Regions from separate parts of the Mesobacillus sp. QJM3NY_10 genome, predicted to be linked through region 2. Evidence: riboswitches for the same ligand, from Rfam matches in the RefSeq annotation. Region 2 holds a riboswitch; the other holds the start of a gene.
The links. Region 2 has a riboswitch for cobalamin ahead of AC0VX7_RS02155 (acyl-CoA thioesterase). Riboswitches for the same ligand answer to the same signal wherever they lie in the genome.
Positions count from the first base shown of each region.

Region 1: it holds a riboswitch for cobalamin, as region 2 does, so the genes downstream of both, AC0VX7_RS01150 (ABC transporter substrate-binding protein) here and AC0VX7_RS02155 (acyl-CoA thioesterase) in region 2, are expected to answer to the same signal.

Region 1 is NZ_CM149675.1:208,091-218,580, reverse strand. Features, by position in the region: gene AC0VX7_RS01175 (SulP family inorganic anion transporter) at 1-149, opposite strand, end outside; gene AC0VX7_RS01170 (MFS transporter) at 417-1,694, shown strand; gene AC0VX7_RS01165 (VOC family protein) at 2,182-2,565, opposite strand; gene AC0VX7_RS01160 (heme ABC transporter ATP-binding protein) at 2,618-4,060, opposite strand; gene AC0VX7_RS01155 (FecCD family ABC transporter permease) at 4,057-5,118, opposite strand; gene AC0VX7_RS01150 (ABC transporter substrate-binding protein) at 5,084-6,040, opposite strand; cobalamin riboswitch at 6,357-6,537, opposite strand; gene AC0VX7_RS01145 (hypothetical protein) at 6,796-7,572, opposite strand; gene AC0VX7_RS01140 (FtsW/RodA/SpoVE family cell cycle protein) at 8,062-9,249, shown strand; gene AC0VX7_RS01135 (GNAT family N-acetyltransferase) at 9,246-10,103, shown strand; gene AC0VX7_RS01130 (sulfite exporter TauE/SafE family protein) at 10,305-10,490, opposite strand, start outside.
Region 2 is NZ_CM149675.1:429,614-440,103, forward strand. Features, by position in the region: gene AC0VX7_RS02135 (Gfo/Idh/MocA family oxidoreductase) at 1-280, shown strand, start outside; gene AC0VX7_RS02140 (hypothetical protein) at 938-1,264, shown strand; gene katG (catalase/peroxidase HPI) at 1,459-3,678, shown strand; gene sstT (serine/threonine transporter SstT) at 4,410-5,648, shown strand; cobalamin riboswitch at 5,833-6,017, shown strand; gene AC0VX7_RS02155 (acyl-CoA thioesterase) at 6,184-6,693, shown strand; gene AC0VX7_RS02160 (ribonucleoside-diphosphate reductase subunit alpha) at 6,671-8,902, shown strand; gene AC0VX7_RS02165 (ribonucleotide-diphosphate reductase subunit beta) at 8,922-9,959, shown strand; gene AC0VX7_RS02170 (sugar O-acetyltransferase) at 10,083-10,490, shown strand, end outside.

The DNA.
Region 1 (10,490 bases), 220 kb from region 2:
GAAGCGTAAAGTCCTACCATCGGGTCAACGCCAGCAATAATCGAAAAGGCGATCGCTTCAGGAATCAAAGCAAGCGCGACGACGATTCCCGCAAGGACATCTCCTTTGACGTTGCCAAACCATTGTTCTTTAATTGTACTAGTATTCAAGTAAACACCCCTTAATAGTTTTTGTGGCTTCCTACTCTCAAGCAAGCCGGGTCCGATAAAAACAGGATTTATCATAACACATTTATCAAAATGAGCAACCAGTATTGTAAGCGCTGCATCTTATGATTTTCTTCAAATATCGACTGATATCTCTTTTTTTCACATATATACGTTAAAAACCTTAAAATGTAAAATCACCATTTTGGCTCTGCATCTAGCAAGCTATTTTCTGCAACATTTTGTTATGATGGTTTGGGAGGTTTTGACATGAATACATCAGGTTCTTCAGCACCATTCAAAACGAATTTCTATTACGGCTGGGTCATCGTTTTCATCGCTGGTATGGGCGTGTTTTTTTCAGGCCCCGGGCAAACATACTCGGTTTCCGTATTCATTGATTCTTACATAAAAGATTTCGGCTGGAGCCGCTCGCATGTATCAGCGGTCTATTCACTTGCGACCCTTGCAGCCGGTATTTGCATGTTCTTTGTCGGTCGCTTCGTTGATAAATGGGGTCAAAGAAAGATGTCAGTTATTGTTGGCATCGGGCTGGCGCTGGCCAGCTTCTGGAACAGTATGGTCGTTAACACCGCGATGCTGTTCATCGGCTTTTTCCTGATCAGGGTCCTCGGTCAGGGTTCGATGAGTCTTATTCCAAACACTCTTGTCCCACAGTGGTTCATAACAAAACGCGGAAAGGCGATGAGCCTCATGGCAATTGGCGGCTTTGCCAGCTCAGCTGCACTACCGCCATTAAATGCCTGGCTTGTTGCGACGTGGGGCTGGAGTTTTTCTTGGAAGGTATGGGGAGTCCTGCTTCTCGTCGTTTTTGTTCCGCTGGCCTATTTTTTAATTAGAAACAAACCGGAGGATATCGGTGAATACCCAGATGGAGTTAAGCCTGATTGGACAAACGACCCTGCTGACCCTAACAGAACAATCAAGCCTTTTGAAGAGGTGAATTGGACGGTCCAGGAGGCAGTCAAAACACGCGCCTACTGGCTGTTGCTGTTTTGTGTGGGTATTCCGTCCCTCGTCAACACTGGGCTGACTTTCCACCTAATCTCGATTTTTAAAACAAACGGGATTTCTCCTGCGATTGCCGCACTTGTGTTAAGCTTGATGGCTTTGATCGGTTTTCCGGTCACATTGATCGCAGGACCAATGCTCGATCGGGTAAAAGTGCAGTACGTCCTGGCAGGTATTTTTGCAGGGGAGATTCTTTTCATCCTTGTGCTTCTTGCCGCCGATCAAACAGCAATCGCGATTGCATTCGGGGTATTATGGGGAATCAGCGGGGGATTTGAAAGGATAACCTTGAACTACGTCTGGCCGAGCTTCTTCGGACGAAAATCGCTTGGCAGCATCAAAGGTTCGGCGATGACCGTCACCGTGCTTGGTTCAGCGTTGGGGCCATTGCCATTCGGGCTCGCCTACGATTATTTCGGCGGATATGAAGAAATTCTGCTGATGACCATCATCCTTCCGATCTTAGGCATCACAGCCTCACTACTTGCAAAGAAACCAGTGAAGGATGCAGCTTAGTTTTGTTTTGAGCCTGACCCAGGATTGTGTACAGGAGAAAGAGCTTCTACGGAACCTTTTTGGTGCTTGAAACCTCATTCGGGCTCTTAGAACTTTTCTATAGACCTTTTCCAGGGTTTTAGCCTCATTTGGGCTTATAAAATCTTTCTATAGGTCCTTTTCGGCTGTTGAAACCTCATTTGGGCTTATAGAATCTTTCTATAGGTCCTTTTCGAGGGTTTTAACCTCATTTGGGCTTATAGATCTTTGTATAGGACCTTTTCGTTGGTTTTAACCTCTTTTGGGCTTAAAGAATCTTTCTATAGGACCTTTTCGTTGGTTTTAACCTCTTTTGGGCTTATAGAATCTTTCTATAGGATCTATTCAGCGATTCCTACCTAATTTAAAGCTTACATGGAACCTTTTCTGGGGTTTCAGCTCTATCCCGGCATAAAGAGATCAATTACAAACAAAGTCCTGCAAGCTCAATAAGCCGCAGGACTTTGTTTTACCCAATCGGAGTACAGATTTCTATGTAGTGCCCATCTGGATCGGCTGCATAGGCGACGACCTGGCCCCAGGGTTTTTCGATTGGCTCGAGCAGGATCGGGACTCCTGCTGAACGCAGTTTTTCCACAGCGCCCTGGACATCCTCTGTTACGAATCCGAGCTCAAAGGTTTGTTCATTCCTGACTCCATCTGGAATCGGCAGATTTGTGATTTCGCGGCCGCTTTCCCTTGTATTCATCGATAGGACTGTATTGCCTGTTTCATATTCAATGTAGGTGCCAAATTCATTTCGAAGTTTAAGGCCAAGCAACTCACCGTAAAAATGCTTTGTTTTTTCCAAATCAGCCACATATAAAATGACATAACCCATTTTCAATTCCATCATCATCACCTCTTAAACAAGAATTCGAGACTAAATGATGTAATTCCTTCATTTAATGCTTGAACGCAGCTTTACTGGCTCTGTACTTCAATATCGCATCCTTCGTGCAGGTATAAATTCCTTCACTGATCAGCTTGCCGAGCGGGGTGGCAGTGCCTGCATAGGCAATCGACTCCCCCTGCTGGGTTGCGGCGATGCATATGCTGTCTGTCGAAATGCCAGCTGACTGTCCAGCAATGCCAGCCCCGCTTCCCTCAAGCTCATTCAAAACGCTTATTTTCGCTTCTGCCGCAGTCATTGCGCTCTGGATAAAAGCCTCCTCGGAAATCTTGCCATTAATGAATAGCCATGTATTGATATTCCGCGGTCTGTCACGATGGGTATTCCCGGCAGAGACAATGATGAAAATGGAAAGGTCTCCATCCTCAAACAGTTGGTAGGATGCTGTCTCTGCAGGAACAGCTGTCATCATCCCAACCGTCTCGCTTGGCAGGAAGCCATTCTCCTGCAAATACTCAGCCATTTCAGCCTTATGGTCGCTGCAGTCATATTCCATCGGAACAACTCTGTGCACGAACGAACTATGCCAGCCAATCCCGGCACCGGTGATTCCGGAAGACATCGTCCTCAAGTTCATCGGTGACTGCAGGACAATCCTGTCTTGTTCTACATCAAGAATTCTGGCATCTATTTTAAAATCAGCATCAGGACTGCCGCCCGCTTCGGGAACCAGCAGCAATTGCGGCTTGGCAATTTCCGGGTGCGGATGGTTTTTGATCTGGGTTTTATAGACTTTTTTAATTCTTTCTTCCTTTAAAACCTCTGTAGGAGTGTCAACGATCAAAACTTCACCATTTTCCATCAACAGCAGCCTGTCACAATATAATGAAGCCAGATTCAAGTCATGAAAAATCGAGACAACCGTCAACTCCTCTTCCGCTGCCCACTTTTTCAGCAAGTCAAGCAGTTCCTTTTGGAAACTGAGGTCAAGGTGGTTCGTCGGCTCATCAAGCAAGAGGATCCTGGGCTGCTGGGCCAGCGCCTGCGCGAGAAATACCCGCTGCTTTTCACCGCCGGACAATTCCACGATCGATTTATCCTGAAGGCGAGTTATCCCTGTCTGTTCCATCACCTTCTGGACGATCTGTTCATCCTCATTACGCCAGCTATTGAACCAGCCTTTCTGGTGTGCATAGCGCCCGAGTGCGACGGTTTCTTTTACCGAATAAGGAAAGGTCTGTTCACCGTGCTGAGGCAGGACGGCCATCATCCTTGCAAGCTGCTTTGGCAAGTATTGTGTCAACGGACGCCCATCCACGTCGATAGAACCTTCTCTGAAGTCCAGAGCTCCGCTGATCATTTTTAAAAGCGTTGTTTTTCCGCTGCCATTGGGCCCAAGGATTCCAAACAACTCCCCCTCGCAAACCTCAAAGGAGATTCCCTTCAACACCTCTCCGCCTGCATATCCGCCTGTCAAACTCTTCACTGTAATCATCGGCCAGCACTTCTTTCCTTACGATTTCTCATTAAAATCAATGCAAAAACCGGAGCTCCAATCAAGGCTGTGATCACGCCGATCGGTAATTCTGATGGCGCGATGATTGTCCTCGATACAAGGTCGGCAAGAATCAGGAAGCCGCTGCCAATCAAAACGGATAGCGGCAGCAAATGTCGATGATCCGGTCCCCAGACGGTCCTTGTCAGATGCGGGATGACGAGGCCGACGAAGCCGATCGTCCCTGACACCGCAACCGCTGAACCTGTTAAAAGCGAGCCAGACAATAAAATCAGCATTTTGCGGCGCTCGACATTGACACCAAGGTGCTGCGCCCGTTCCTCACCGAAGGACATTGCATTTAACTCTCTGGTATTTGCTAACAAAATCACCAAACCAACAATAAAGAAAGGGAAAATAATTTTGATGTATTCCCAGCCGCGCATCGAGACGCTGCCAAGCAGCCAGCCAATGATTTGCCGCAGTTCCTCGCCAGATAGGGCGATCATCAATGAAATAAATGATCCAAGAAATGAACTTAAAATGATTCCCGTCAATATAATCGTCTCAACCCTTAGCAGCCTGTCGACTCTCCGGGCAAAAAAGAGCACAAACAACACGGTTGCGAATGCGAACAAAATACTCAGCACCGGCAAGGTGAATGCCCCAACTAACGGCAATGAGATTCCAAAAAACAACGTGATGACTGCACCGATTGAGGCCCCTGATGAAATCCCCAGTGTATATGGGTCAGCCAGTGGGTTACGGAGCAGTCCCTGGAACGCCGCACCGGCAATTGCCAGGGACGCTCCGACGAGTCCTGCCAGCAAAACGCGCGGCAGCCTGATATCCATGACAATGCTCTCATGCATCGAATCGATTCCCTGGCCCTGAAAGCGGAAAACCTCAGCACCAATAATTTCAATAATAGCGGGTACAGGGATGGAAACCGTTCCAATCGATATGCCCAACAGCATCGAAATGATCAAAAATGCTGTCGAAATGATATATGCTAATCCTTTATTATTTAAAAACGTCCGGATAAATGGCTTTTGCAAGCTCCTCTGCTCCTTCAGCGAGCCTTGGGCCAGAACGGGTTACGAGGTCAGAGTGGACATCGAATACCTGCTGGTCCTTGACCGCTTTTACATTATTCCAGCCTTGCCGCGCAAGAACCTGTTCGATTGGTTTTTCTGTGTAGTAACCATAGGTTGTCACAATAACATCGGGATTACGCTCGACGATTGCCTCCGGGTCAACCTTTGGCCAGCCATCCATATCTCCGGCTGCATTCTTGGCGCCAATCAACTCAAGCATTTCATTAATGAAAGTATTTTTACCGGCTGTGTAGATTTCCGGTGCAGGAGAGACCTCGACAAATACTGACTTCTGCTCTTCTGGTTTAATTGCCTCTGCTTTCTTCTTCAGTTCAGCAAAACTGTTTTTCATATTTTCAATAAGTTCATTTGCCTTATCTGTCTCACCGATGGCCTGGCCAATCATCTCGATTGATTGATACACTTCTTCAAATGACTGCGCATCATTCACAACCACAACATCAATTCCTGCATCCTTCAATTGCTGAAGACCTTCTTTTACAGTGTCCGCTGTTGATCCAGGAGCAAGAACGAGGTCTGGCTTCAGAGAAATCATTTTCTCTATATTGAATTCCATCCCGCCGATTTTTTCCTTCGACATTACTTCCTCTGGATAATTGTCGAAATCGGTGACACCGACAATCGCATCTCCGCTGTCAAGCGCGTAAACGATTTCCGTGTTGCTCGGAATCAGGGAGATGATCTTTTCTGGCTTTTCTTCAATGACAACTTCTTCATCAAGCGCATCTTTTACAGTGACGGGGAAACCCGGCTTTTGCTCCTGCGCGGTTTTTTCGCCTTCATTCTTTTCAGGTTGTGATTCAGTACCACAGCCAACCAGGATCATGGCAGCAGCCATCATCAACAATAATAACTTTTTCATTTGCTTCTCCTCCAATTTCTAATAAGGCTTGCGTGGTTGATTTTCGTTCCAGGCGCTTCGCTTTCCGCGGGCTGAGGCTGAGCCTCCTCGTCGCAAGCTCCTGCGGGGTCTCATCTTCTCAGCTTTTCCCGCAGGAGTCTACGCGCCTTCCACTACAATCAACTGGATGTTAAAATCCAGCATTGGCCCTCAACAAAGCCTTTGATAAAATTTAAAAAACATCTCCACCTGAAGGGGAGATGTCCGAGTAAGCAAATGTTCTTTATTATCATAAAAAGACATAGAGCCTGTCGGCACCTCCCTATCCTCGTAGGTTTGTTGGTGCAATGGACAGGCAGGTCTCCTGGCTCATGGTCAATGCTCGCTGCGCCTTCCCATACATTTGTACAGTGGCCGTTGCAGATTGCTCCCATTTACAGTGGCGGGACCGCGTTGGATTTTCACCAACTTCCCTATTAAGTCTTGTTTAAAAAGACACCCGTTCATTTCGATATGTAATTTTCCGCTAAATCCCATTATACACGAATGGCCAAAAATTGCTCCAAAAATTTTGCTTTTTCGACTTTATTAGAAGCTCTTTTCTTAACTTTGTTGCTATTGACTACAGAATAGGATTAAATGACCATGTTTCTTCATAAAGATTTTAGCCTATTATGAGAAAAGAGCTTGCAAACTTAGTACCGACCTACAAACTGAGTATTTATCACGTTAAAATCGGATTTAGGATTTTAACAGCAATCTTTACGAAAACAGCTTTATTGAGCAAGCAGACTCCATTCTTTCACTTTTTTATCAAAGACAAGCCTGCCATCCGGATTGCTGCGGCTTGCTTCTTTATATTCATCATGCATGTCATCCATGTTGGCAAAATCTCCGATAATCCAAATCGGTATTTCAATTCTGTTGCGGTTTTGCTGGATGTTTTTCAGCGAAAAAACCGCCCCTTCCTTCATCGCCGGTGTCAACGATTTCAGAATCTCCTTGCTGACGGCTGGGTAGGACTTCTTTTTCCTGATCCCGAGCAGTGTTTTTTCCGGTTTCATTTCCCCGAGCTTGCCAGAAAGGACCGTTCCGAGCATCCGGAAAAAATCATTGAAGTTGCGGTAATATATTTTGTTGAACCAGCCATCCTCATGGGAAAGGTAAACAAAGCGATTATCGAGCTGGTTATAAAATGGCTGCTTCAAATGGTGCTTGATATGGCCTAGATAAAGAAGCTCGGCAATCTCCTGGGCCGTCAGCACATTCAGTGCTTCCACTTCCTCAAAGTCAATCCAGCAAAAATCCCCGTATGCATGGACATTTGCGGCGACCAACTTTTCGACGCTGTCTTCAGGTACATATTCAAATAAGGTATGTCTATTGAACTCACCATCCTCATAGCGATGCTTCAACAGCAGCAGATGGTTAAGCGAATCAGACAATGACCTTGCGAATTCATAGAATTCCATACCATGCGAGAGCACGTACTGGTCCCGCTCGTTCAAATGGACATATAGTAAATCCCTGCTATAAGGATGGTTCTTTTTCAATGGCACAACCTCCCGGAAAATTCTCAGCTGCATGATTGCCAGCGACACTCTGACTCCGTACAAATAACACTCCTTCCATTCTAACAAAAACACATGAAAATATCTTATTCTGACTCTTCAAAAACATAATTATTATCGTACTAACACGTTAAAAGAATCCCTTTTACAAACACTGTTTTCGTAAAAATTGTTGTTAAAATCCTAAAGACGATTTTAACGTAATATATACCCATTTTGCAGGTCGGTAAGAAGTTTGCATGCTCTTTCTCATAAGAGGCGTCAACTTTACGAAGGAATATAGGGAAATCACTCCAATCTTGTATTCAATAGCAACAAAGTTTGAGAAAAGAGCCTTTACAAAAGGAACTATTCTCTCTTTTCATTCGTCTATTACTTGCATAGGAAAATGTTACCTGAGCAGGGATTGTAAGGATAATTCAACTCTGCTAGCATAATATTGTAAAAACGGATTGAGACAGGGTGTAGCAAATGGAGAAGCCTATTAAAAAATTTGACCGGTTTGATTGGACATTGACGCTCCTTTTATTGTTGTTCTTTCTGACAAGCTGCTTCGCGATATACAGCGCCCAGAGAACAGGCCAATATGTTGGACAGAACTTTTTATACAAACAAATCTTTTGGTATGTCGTTGGGTCGGGGATCATTGGTGTCGTGATGATGTTCGACAGCGAACAGTACCGCAAACTCAGCTGGTATTTGTACGGCTTCGGAGTCTTCCTGCTCATCTTCCTGTTTTTCGCTCCTGCCAGTATAGCCGAGGAAAGGAATGGCGCAAAAAGCTGGTTTTTCATCGAGCCGTTCGGTTCCATCCAACCTTCAGAATTCATGAAAGTCTTTCTGATTCTTGCCCTTAGCAGCACGATCTATGCCCACCATAAAAGGCATACAAGAAAGACACTTCAAACTGACTTCCTGCTTTTCATCAAGCTTGGCTTCATAACCGCCTTGCCACTTGGAATGATCATGCTGCAGCCAGACCTAGGAACCTCTCTCGTCGTGCTTGCGATTTTCACAGGAATCATCCTTGTTTCAGGTATCACCTGGAAAATCATCCTGCCGCTTTATGGCGGAGGTGCGGCACTTGGAGCAGGCATATTGTATCTCGTGATCTGGAAACCGGAAATCCTAAAAGAATACCTGGGTGTAAAAACGTATCAGTTCGGGCGCATTTATGCGTGGCTTGACCCAGAGAGCTACCCTGAATATGGCTACCATCTGCAAAAATCCCTCAGTGCCATTGGTTCCGGTATGCTTACCGGGAAAGGCCTGAAGGGCAGTGAAGTCTACATTCCCGAAAGCCATACGGACTTCATCTTCAGTGTGATCGGCGAGGAATTTGGCTTTGCGGGCGGCAGCTTTGTCATCGGCCTTTACTTCCTGTTAATCTACCATTTGACAAAAACCGCACTGGATACGAATGACCCATTCAATACCTACATTAGCGCGGGCGTCATCAGCATGATCACCTTTCACGTCTTCCAGAATATCGGGATGACGATCCAGTTGCTGCCGATTACCGGGATTCCGCTGCCATTCATCAGTTACGGCGGCAGCTCGCTTATGGGCAATATGCTCGCGATCGGATTGATTTACGGTATCCGGTTCCATCATAAAACATACATGTTTGCCTCGAAAGACAGGAGTTTTGATATATGAAGCTAGTAAGCCATTACCGCGACAATAAAACTTTAAGAAAAAGCTTCCTGCAGCTGGCACTTGATGTTTTTGGAATTGATTTTGAAAGCTGGCACGAACATGGATATTGGGGAGAGCGATACATCCCGTTCTCCTATGCAGATAACGACAAGATTGTTGCCAATGTCTCTGTAAACGAGCTCGATTTTATTATTGAAGGAAAAAGTTATAAAGCTCTTCAGATTGGCACCGTTATGACTCATCTGGAATATCGGAACAAGGGTCTGTCAGCAAGTCTGATGAACCATGTTTTGGACGTGTATCAGAGAAAGTATGATTTTATGTACCTGTTCGCGAATGATCGTGTGCTCGACTTTTATCCGAAATTCGGGTTTGAAGAGGTTGAGGAGTATCAGCATGCCGCAAAGATATCTGCTGGCCCAGGCGGATTCGATTTTAGGAAACTCGATTTGGCAGATGACCTGGATTTCATTGAAAAAACAGTTTACGGACGAGTGCCGGATTCAAAAACCTTTTCGACTACCAATTCGTCCGGGATTACGATGTACCATATCCTGAATATTTTTACCGACCATCTCTACTATCTTGCAGAAGAAGACGCGATTGTTATTTTCACAAAGGAAAACCGCGTTGTCCAACTGTACGATGTTATCAGTACATCACCTGTTAATATCAAAAACATTGTTGCTGGCTTTGGGGAAACAGACTGTATCGAATTCCACTTCACACCTGATTACAAAGACCTCCAGTTTCAGCGCGTTCCTTTTAAAAGAGAGGGAGCATTGTTTGTGAAAAAGGGAGCCGGACTGGAGCTTCCTAAGTTCATAAAACATCCATTCACCTCGGAGGCTTAAAGAACAAAAAGCACAAGCGCCTCGTTCAGCCCCGACAAGCGCTGGAGGGCCGACCGGTGAAGTCGTTCTTTGACTTCATTGGGCGGACCGAAGCGACTCGAGGGGCTAGGCGCTGGAGCTGGATTAAAAAAACTACATGGAGTTATCCACGACTCAATAATTTTATAAAGTCCTGGTTAACCATTAAAAAGGCTGAGCTGCTCAGCCTTTTTTCATTACCCTGGTTTTAAGTAGTGACTTTACAAAAAAATACACTATGAAAATACCCATTATCCAAAGGCCCATTTTATTCAGATCAAACAGCTTCAGAACTGCTCCTGCCAGCGTGACAAGATAAAGGATACCTAGCATTCCGTTCATTTCCCTGTTTTCAAAATAACCAGTCAT
Region 2 (10,490 bases):
ATACGGCCTGGACAAGCAGGAACCTCAATTGGCAGATGGTACTTTCTATCAAGGGAAAGAAAAAGAAGTGGGTACACTCTATAGAGAAGAAACGACAGAGGTCACAATAGAATCTGGAGGATACGACCATTTCTTTTCATTACTTGCAGATAACATATCGAGCCGGGAGCCAGTCGTATCATTGGAAGAAGCACTTAGAGTGACCAAGTTTATTGAACTGGCCCGTACATCTTCAGCAGAAGGAAGATTGATCAAAAAAGAAGAATGGTTGAATAGGTGAATTTAGTTAATTGTTTGAAACCTGGTCTGAATTGTTACGGTAGAAGCACAGGGTACGTCCGCGTGCTATGGAAACGAAATTAAGTTAGATGAGATTTCAGTAGGGATTATGGTTAATGTTAACTTGCTGAAATAACTTCTAAGAGCGGTCTTTCGAAAAAGCTGATGAGATAGCACCAAGGTTATAAAACCCCATGTGTTGTCACATACTCTATGGACACGTAGAGTGTGTAGCGCAACTCAAATTAACAGAAGGCAACTGGCCTATTGGGCATTGCCTTTTTGCATTTTATTTAATTTATATTCTATAAAGGCCTAACCTTTCGGGGTTGAAAGCGTTCACATAATTGTTAATAAGTTTTGAAATTGACTGAATTAAAATGATACGATGTATGGTATTATTTTTTCGATAAGTGAACGATCCTTCTTGAACTTTCTCGGGAATGTTTCCTCAAAATTTTTCCTGCATTATAAAACCCTTCATAAATGATGCATCTTTTCTGATTGAATCCGTAGAACCTCTCGAAACCATCTTATACTCTCTCGATTTGTCTAAAATAAATCCTTGAATACAAAAGTGAAAGGAGTGGTAAGCCATGTAAACTACTTATCAGCTTTTCTAATATTTCTTATTTTATATTTGAAGGAGGAACATTAAATGGGTCACGATATTTATGGATTGAATAAAGCGAGGGAAGAAATTGCTTACGCCCGTTTTAGCATGGGGAATCATAATGCCCTCCTGCTGTACCGTTTACTTGATGCATATCAGTTCTATGCTGGTGTCAGCGGATCAGGTAAAAGCTCGACCTTTTCGCTGCAACAAGTTGAAAAGGCTATGAAGGGCTATAAAAAATTCTTTAAAACTGCTGCACCGTCGGAAAGTGACTGTGCATCATGGGATCAAAAACAAATCTTCCTCTTTATCCAAAGCTGTTTGGAAACGGCACAGAAAGAAAAAAGTGTAGAAGTGTATTTTGGCTAGTATTTCACCCTAATTTTGAACCGGTAGAATCCTATTTTTCACCTAAACCTAATCTGCTCTTAATTCCTCAAATTCACCCTCAGCTGCTTCTAATCATAAAAGATTCCAATTATAGATACTAAATCCCTTGTCTCTTTCATAGTTATTAATGTTGAAAGTTTAATTATTTTTATTTTGACGAAAGGGGAAAGAAAATGGACAAGGATACTGCGAATGTTGGAAAATGCCCGTTTACGCACGGGGGTGCTACTAGTCATAAAACCAGTGGCACGACGAATAGAGACTGGTGGCCAAACCAGTTACAATTGAATATTCTCCATCAGCATGACAGAAAATCAAATCCTATGGGAGAAGATTTTAACTATAATGAAGAATTTAAAAAGCTGGACTATGATGCACTTAAGCAGGACTTGCATGATCTTATGACAACCAGTCAGGACTGGTGGCCGGCTGACTATGGTCATTATGGGCCATTATTTATCAGAATGGCTTGGCACTCAGCGGGCACGTACCGGATAGGTGATGGCCGTGGCGGCGGCGGAACTGGTTCACAGCGTTTCGCACCGCTTAACAGCTGGCCGGACAATGGCAACCTTGATAAAGCCCGCAGACTGCTGTGGCCGGTCAAGCAAAAATATGGCAACAAGATTTCCTGGGCTGACTTAATGTTGCTGGCAGGTAATGTGGCAATTGAGTCGATGGGCGGTAAGACGATTGGCTTTGGTGCAGGACGTCCGGATATTTGGCATCCGGAAGAAGACACTTACTGGGGTGTTGAATCTGAATGGCTTGGAGACAAAAGGTATACTGGCGACCGTGAGCTCGAGAATCCGCTTGCTGCCGTGCAAATGGGTCTGATTTATGTGAATCCTGAAGGACCGAATGGGAAGCCGGATCCACTTGCTGCCGCTCGGGACATTCGCGAAACCTTTGCGCGGATGGGCATGAATGATGAAGAAACAGTAGCCCTGATCGCTGGCGGCCATACTTTTGGAAAAGCCCACGGTGCAGGGGATGCAGCTAAAGTTGGTCCAGAACCTGAAGCTGCTCCTATCGAAGAAATGGGCTTAGGCTGGAAAAATGCATACGGCAGCGGCAAGGGACGTGATACGATTACGAGCGGCCTGGAAGGAGCCTGGACGGCAAATCCGACACAGTGGGATAATGGATACTTTGATTTATTATTTGGATATGAATGGTGGCTGACGAAGAGTCCGGCAGGTGCCTATCAATGGCTGGCTGTAGATCCTGCGGAGAAAGACCTTGCACCAGATGCAGAAGATTCATCTGTAAAAGTTCCAACCATGATGCTTACTACCGATATTGCATTGCGCCACGATCCGGAATACGAAAAAGTCTCACGCCGATTCCATCAGAATCCAGAGGAATTTGCCGATGCATTTGCACGCGCATGGTTCAAATTATTGCATCGAGACATGGGCCCTAAAACAAGGTATAAAGGTCCGGAAGTTCCGGAAGATGATTTTGTCTGGCAGGACCCTGTTCCAGCTGTTGATTATGAATTGACGAATGAGGAAGTAGAAAAGATCAAAGTTATGATTCTGGACTCAGGGCTTAGCATCGGCGAGTTGGTTACAACTGCCTGGGCTTCAGCAAGTACTTTCCGTGGCTCGGACTTCCGTGGAGGAGCGAATGGTGCCCGCATCCGTCTTGCACCGCAGAAGGATTGGGAAGTGAATCAGCCGGAACAGCTTTCAAAGGTGCTAAATGCACTGGAAGACATCCAAAGTCATCTCGATCAGAACGTCAGTCTTGCCGACTTGATTGTACTTGGCGGAAGTGCTGCAGTAGAGAAATCCGCGCGAGATGCAGGTTTTGATGTAACCGTTCCATTTGCTCCTGGACGCGGGGATGCGACTGATGAGCAAACAGATGCAGAAGGCTTTGCGGTGCTAGAGCCATATGCTGACGGATTCCGCAACTACCAGAAGAAACAGTATGGCGTCAGTCCGGAAGAGCTGTTACTGGACAAGGCACAGCTGTTAAACCTTAATGCACCGGAAATGACGGCACTGATCGGTGGAATGCGTGTCCTTGGTACGAATCATGGAGGTACAAAACACGGTGTATTTACTGATCGCGTCGGTACTCTCACAAATGACTTCTTTGTAAACCTGCTGGATATGGGGATTGAGTGGAGACCTGCAGACGGTGTTGTATATGAAGGGCGTGACCGAAAGACAGGCGACGTTGTTCGGACAGCCACCAGAGTCGATCTGGTTTTCGGTTCAAACTCACAGCTGCGTGCGATTGCGGAGGTTTATGCTCAAGATGATAACAAAGAGAAGTTTGTGCGCGACTTTATCTCTGCATGGGTAAAGGTCATGAATGCAGACCGTTTTGATTTGAGTGAACAGGCTCGCGAGACTTCGGAACTGGCACGCACACGTTGAAAAAATTAGATAAATAGTTTATGAGATAGCAGACCGAGGAATTGGTCTGCTATTTTTTCTTGTCGGATTTTCCGAAGAAAATAGCCCATTATCTTCATTTGGGTAAAAGGAGAGCCCCTGCATTGCCCGAAAGTGCGCTATCTCTTTCATTTGGGTAAAAGGAAAGCCCTTGCATTGCCCGAAAGTGTGTTATTTTCTGCATTTGGGTAAAAGGAGAGCCCCTGCATTGCCCGAAAGTGCGCTATCTCTTTCATTTGGGTAAAAGGAAAGCCCTTGCATTGCCCGAAGGTGTGCCATTATCTTCATTTGGGTAAAAGGAGAGCCCTTGCATTGCCCGAAGTGTGCCATTTCCTTCATTTGGGTAAAAGGAGAGCCCCTGCATTGCCCGAAAGTGTGTTATTTTCTTCATTTAGGTAAAAGGGAAGCCCTGCATTTTCTATCGGGATAAGGAAATACCTTGTTTGTATAAGTCTCTTCCATCAATAAGTTGAGTCTAGTGACCATTCTTAGGAAGAATTATCTATTAACAATTGGATTCAATTCAGGGTATGATGATTGAGTATTTAGATAATTGAAATTTTACATATATTCATATCTTTATATTGTAATATAATTTTTCAACATCTATAATACATAGTACACGAACAGTTGTGTTTTTAAGGAGGACAATGTTAGTTGTTGGCCTCTTGAAAAACCACAAACAAGAGAACTTACTTATGGGGGAGATGACGATGAAAGATTTACTGAAGAAGTGGAATCAAGTAAGCCTGGTGAAACAGATCATTGCTGGTTTGTTGGTTGGTATTATCCTTGCTTTATCCATCCCGGAACTAGCAAAGCCGGTTGCTATTTTTGGATCTTTATTTGTAAGTGCCTTGAAGGCGGTTGCTCCTGTATTGGTATTATTCCTGGTTATGTCGGCGATTGCCCAGCATAAACGCGGACAAAAAACAAACATGAAAACGATTATTTCTTTATACCTTTTAGGAACATTTGCCGCCGGACTTATTGCGGTCATTGCTAGTTTTATGTTCCCGGTAAGCTTGAAGCTGTCAACAGGTGCTGAGGGCCTGACGCCTCCTGGAAGTATAGTTGAGGTTCTTAGAACGGTATTGCTTAACATTGTTGATAATCCTGTTAATGCTATTATGAATGCTAATTATATCGGTATCTTAGCCTGGGCAGTCTTAGTCGGCCTTGCTCTGAAGAATGCGTCTGATTCAACAAAAACAGTGATTGGGAATTTATCCGATGCCATGTCCAAAATCGTCACTTGGGTGATAAAATTCGCTCCACTTGGCATCATGGGACTTGTATTTGAGTCAATTACAACAAACGGACTTAGCTCTTTGCTAGGTTATGGAAAACTACTTGCCATTCTGATTGGCGTCATGCTTGTTATGGCACTTGTAGTCAATCCGCTCATTGTTTTCACTCAAATAAGGCAGAATCCATATCCGCTTGTCTTCAAATGTTTGAAGGAAAGTGGTATTACCGCATTCTTTACACGCAGTTCAGCTTCAAACATCCCAGTTAATATTAAAATATGTGAAGATTTAGGTCTGGATAAGGATTCATATTCTGTTTCCATTCCATTAGGCGCAACCATCAATATGGCTGGAGCTGCCGTGACGATTACTGTTATGACACTGGCTGCTGTTCATACACTTGGCATTCAGGTTGATATTCCTACTGCCATTCTTCTAAGTGTTATGGCTGCCATCAGCGCTGCAGGTGCTTCAGGTGTTGCCGGTGGTTCACTGCTGCTGATTCCTCTCGCATCCAGCTTGTTCGGCATCCCAAATGATGTCGCCATGCAGGTAGTTGCAGTAGGTTTCATCATCGGTGTTTTACAGGATTCTTTTGAGACAGCCCTTAACTCATCGACAGACGTATTATTTACGGCTGCCGTAGAATTCAAGAAATGGCGCCAAGATGGAAAAATCATCGAAATCAAAAAAGCATCATAATATGGACGGAAGCAGGGGAACGGACCTCTGCTTCCCTTTTTTTGCTCAGCATATGAGCTAGTTGTCTTAAAGAAAAGGGTCCACACGACGAATTAAAAATAGTTGAAAAAGAATGAAAGATGATTTACTATCAATTCATAACACGATATATTGTGTTAGATGAACAGTTTCATAACTAAATATTGAAATTACCGATAAGTATGGTGTCTGAACAAGACTTAATAGGGAATCTGGTGAGAATCCAGAACTGTTCCCGCAACTGTAAGTGCTGACGAAATAAGGAAGAACCACTGTCTAAAAAATAGATGGGAAGGCCTTAAAGTAGGGTGAAGCACAAGTCAGGAGACCTGCCATATTTATTCGTGTTATCTTCTTCGGGAATAGGGAAGGTATACGGGGATCAATTGATAGACTCATGCTGTTTTTTACGGCTTCATATGAGCTGTTAATACATCAACGTTTACTTAAAACCCATCTTTCGAGATGGGTTTTTCTCATTTTTTAGGGAGCATTTTTTACACACAGGAGGTCAGAAATGGAAGGATTATCAGCAAATGTATCAAGGACATTTCAGAACAGGCTCGTCCTGCCGCCGGATACAAACCATCTTGGAACGATTTTTGGCGGAACCGTGCTGAGCTATATTGATGAAATAGCTGCAATTGCAGCAATGAAACACAGCAGAAGGGCTGTTGTCACCGCCTCGATTGACTCGGTTAACTTTTTGTCTTCCGCTGTAGTGGGCGATATTTTAACACTCGAAGCGGTCGTCATTTCAACAGGCAGGACGTCGATGGAAGTGTTCGTGAAAGTGGAAAGTGAAAACTTGAAAACTAGCAGGAAAACGCTGACGACCACTTCAATTCTTACCATGGTCGCGAAGGATGACAGTGGTGCACCTGTACCGGTTGCGAAGGTCATTCCCGAAAATGATGAAGAACGGCAGATGTCCAACACTGCCGATATGAGAAGGCAGCGAAGGATGGAAATGAGAAAAAGTAATCAAGTTGGAGGGATAATCGATGAGTATCCAGGTAAAGGATGAGAATACAGCCAAACTGATTGCAGGAATAGAGTCTTCGTTCCCTGAATTGGACTTTCAATCGTTCAAAGAGAAGGTGGACCAAGCTCTCGAAGTAAAAGAAATGACTGGCGATCAGGTTGAAAACATGCTGATTTTGACCGCAGTTGAACGAATCGGCCGGAACGAACCTGAATGGACATATGTGGCAGCCAGGTTTTACCTAAAGAAATTATACAAGCTTAGCGCACGCTTCAGAAAAAGCGGGAAAGAGACTGGTTACGGTTCGTTCTACGAATTGATCAATAGCTTAATAGAGATTGGCATTTATGACGGCGGGATATTAAAGTCCTACACCCGAGAAGAAATCGAATATCTTGAAAAAGTCATCGATCCAGAAAGAGACAAGCTGTTTACTTACATAGGCCTTGTGACCATGGCGGAAAGGTACCTGGCACGCACACAAAATGGTGATTACGCTGAACTTCCCCAGGAGCGGTTCATGACGATTGCCATGACGTTGCTGGCTGAAGAACCAACGGAAATACGGCTTCAGTTAGTGGAAGAGGCATATTGGGCGCTTTCCAATCTATATATGACAGTCGCCACACCGACATTATCGAATGCTGGGAAAAGCTACGGCCAGTTATCGAGCTGCTTTATTGATACAGTCGCGGATGATTTGAGGAGTATTTACGATAGTAATACAGATATCTCCACTTTGAGCAAAAATGGTGGCGGCATTGGCGTCTATCTTGGCAAAATCAGAAGCCGCGGCAGTGATATTAAGGGTTTTAAAGGGGTCAGTTCCGGAGTCATTCCCTGGATGAAGCAGCTGAATAACACCGCGGTTTCTGTTGATCAATTAGGTCAGCGCCAGGGTGCGATCGCTGTGTATCTTGATGTGTGGCATAAAGATATCTTTCAGTTTCTTGATGCAAAACTGAACAATGGAGATGAGCGACAGCGGACGCATGATTTGTTTTCGGGCATTTGCATCCCCGATTTATTTATGGAACAAGTAGAAAAACGAGGTGACTGGTATCTGTTCGATCCTCATGAAGTGAGGAGTGTCATGGGGTTTTCCCTAGAAGATTATTTCGATGAGGAAAAAGGGGCAGGCTCCTTCCGTGAAAAATATTGGGCCTGTGTCTACAATCCTGACTTGTCACATCAGGTGGTCCCTGCCATCGAAATCTTTAAATCAATCATGATCTCTCAGCTTGAAACCGGAACACCGTACATGTTTTACAGGGATCAGGTTAACAGGCTGAATGCCAACCACCATAAAGGGATGGTTTACTGCAGCAATCTTTGTACGGAAATCACACAGAATATGAGCCCTACCCTTTTGGAAGAGGAAACAGTGCAGGACGGAAAGATTTTAATCTATAAAAAACCGGGTGACTTTGTCGTCTGCAACTTATCCTCGATTTCTTTAGCGAAAAGTGTGATCGATGATGTCCTGGAAAGAGTGATCAATATCCAGGTGAGGATGCTCGACAATGTCATCGATATCAATGAGATTCCTGTCCTGCAGGCTCAAATTACGAACAAAAACTACAGGGGAATCGGACTGGGGACATTCGGCTGGCATCATCTGCTGGCTCTAAAAGAAATCAAATGGGAGAGCGAAGAAGCTGTCGAGTATTGTGATAGTCTTTATGAAAATATCGCTTTTTTAACCATTAACGCTAGCCTCGAACTGGCAAAAGAAAAAGGGGCATATCCTTATTTCGAAGGCTCCGACTGGTGTAATGGACAGTTTTTCGAGAAGAGACAATACACTGGCGAAAAGTGGAACAACCTCGCTGAAGAAGTGAAGCAGAACGGAATCAGAAACGGGTACCTAATGGCAGTAGCGCCAAACTCTTCGACCTCAATTTTAGCAGGTTCAACAGCGAGCATTGACCCGATTTTCAGGCTCGAATATTCCGAGGAGAAGAAAGATTACAAGATTCCTGTGACCGCGCCAGATCTATCAGCCGAAACGATGTGGTTCTATAAGACAGCCTATAACGTTGACCAGCATTGGAGCATCAGGCAGAATGCCCGCCGACAGCGCCATATCGATCAATCGATTTCATTTAATTTTTACGTCACCAACAACATTAAGGCAAAAGCATTGCTGGATCTGCATATGGATGCCTGGAAGTCGGGATTAAAAACGACGTATTATGTCCGCTCCACATCCAGCAGTGAGTTTGACGAATGTGAGAGCTGCCATAGTTAAGAGGAAAGGACGGATAAGAATGAAGCAATTGAAGAAAAGAACTCTTGTAGACGTCGAGGCTCCCAATGCTTCGACTGCTATTATAAATGGCCGTAGTTCAAATATCTTAAACTGGGATGATGTGCGCTTCCCGTGGGCCTATCCGAAGTATAAAAGGATGCTGGGCAATTTCTGGACTCCTTTTGAGATCAATATGTCAAAGGACATTAAGCAATTCCCCATGCTTTCCGAAAAGGAACAGGATGCCTTTTTAAAAATCATCGGGCTGCTGGCACTCCTTGACAGCATTCAAACGGACTATGCCGGTAAAGTTGCCGATTATCTCACCGACTCCAGCTTAAATGCACTGATGATCATTTTGGCTCAACAGGAAGTAATCCATAATCATTCCTACAGCTATGTGCTGTCAAGCATCGTATCCAAATCGAAGCAGGAGAAAGTGTTTGACTATTGGAGGACAGAACCAATCCTGCGCAAGCGGAATGAATTTATAACGGACGGCTATAAAGGTTTCGCGGAAAATCCAAGCATTGAAAATCTATTGCATTCGATTGTTTATGATGTCATCCTTGAAGGCCTGTTTTTCTACTCGGGCTTTGCCTTCTTTTATAATCTGGCCCGAAATCAGAAAATGGTCGGCACCAGCACGATGATTAATTACATCAACCGTGACGAACAGCTTCATGTAGGGTTATTCGAAAAGATTTTCAAAGAAATTCTGCATGAAAATCCCGAATACAACACAGAATCATTGAGAGAATTTGGAACGGCAGCCTTCCAGGAAGCAGCACGATTGGAGATTGAGTGGGCGGAGTATATTATCGGCAACGAGATTGATGGACTGCTCATGTCAGACGTGGAAGCCTATATCAAGTTCATGGCAAACAAACGAGCAGAACAACTAGGCTTTCCTGCCCCATTCGAAGGACATCGAACCAATCCATTAAGATGGATCATCGCCTATCAGGAAGTAGACCTTGGCAAGACCGACTTCTTTGAGCAAAAATCAAGACAGTACACGAAAACATCCGCTGATAATGGGTTTGATGAATTATAAAATGATCTGCGTTCGTTCATTTTATAAGTTTTACTATTATTTGATAAAATGGAAGCATAGGGACGTCCCTTTGCTTCCATTTTTTATCGTCCACTATACTTCATTAGAAAGTAGGGCATCAGAATGAAAACGGAGAAAGAAAAGATGCTGGCCGGGGAAATGTACAATCCTGCTGACCCCGTTTTGGTAAAAGAGCGTGAGGAAGCTAGACGAAAAGTTAGAATTTATAATCAAACATTGGAAACCGAAGGGGAAAAACGGAGCAAGTTATTAAAAGAATTACTAGGCTCAACAGGGGAAACCGTGGTGATGGAGCCGAATATCCGCTTTGATTACGGCTATAACACCCATGTGGGAGAGAACTTTTTTGCCAATTTTGATTGTACCATCCTCGATGTTTGTGAAGTCCGCTTTGGCGACAATTGTATGCTCGCACCAGGCGTGCAGATTTACACAGCCACACATCCACTCCATCCAGATGAACGAAATTCAGGAAGGGAATATGCAAAGCCGATTACGTTTGGAAATAAT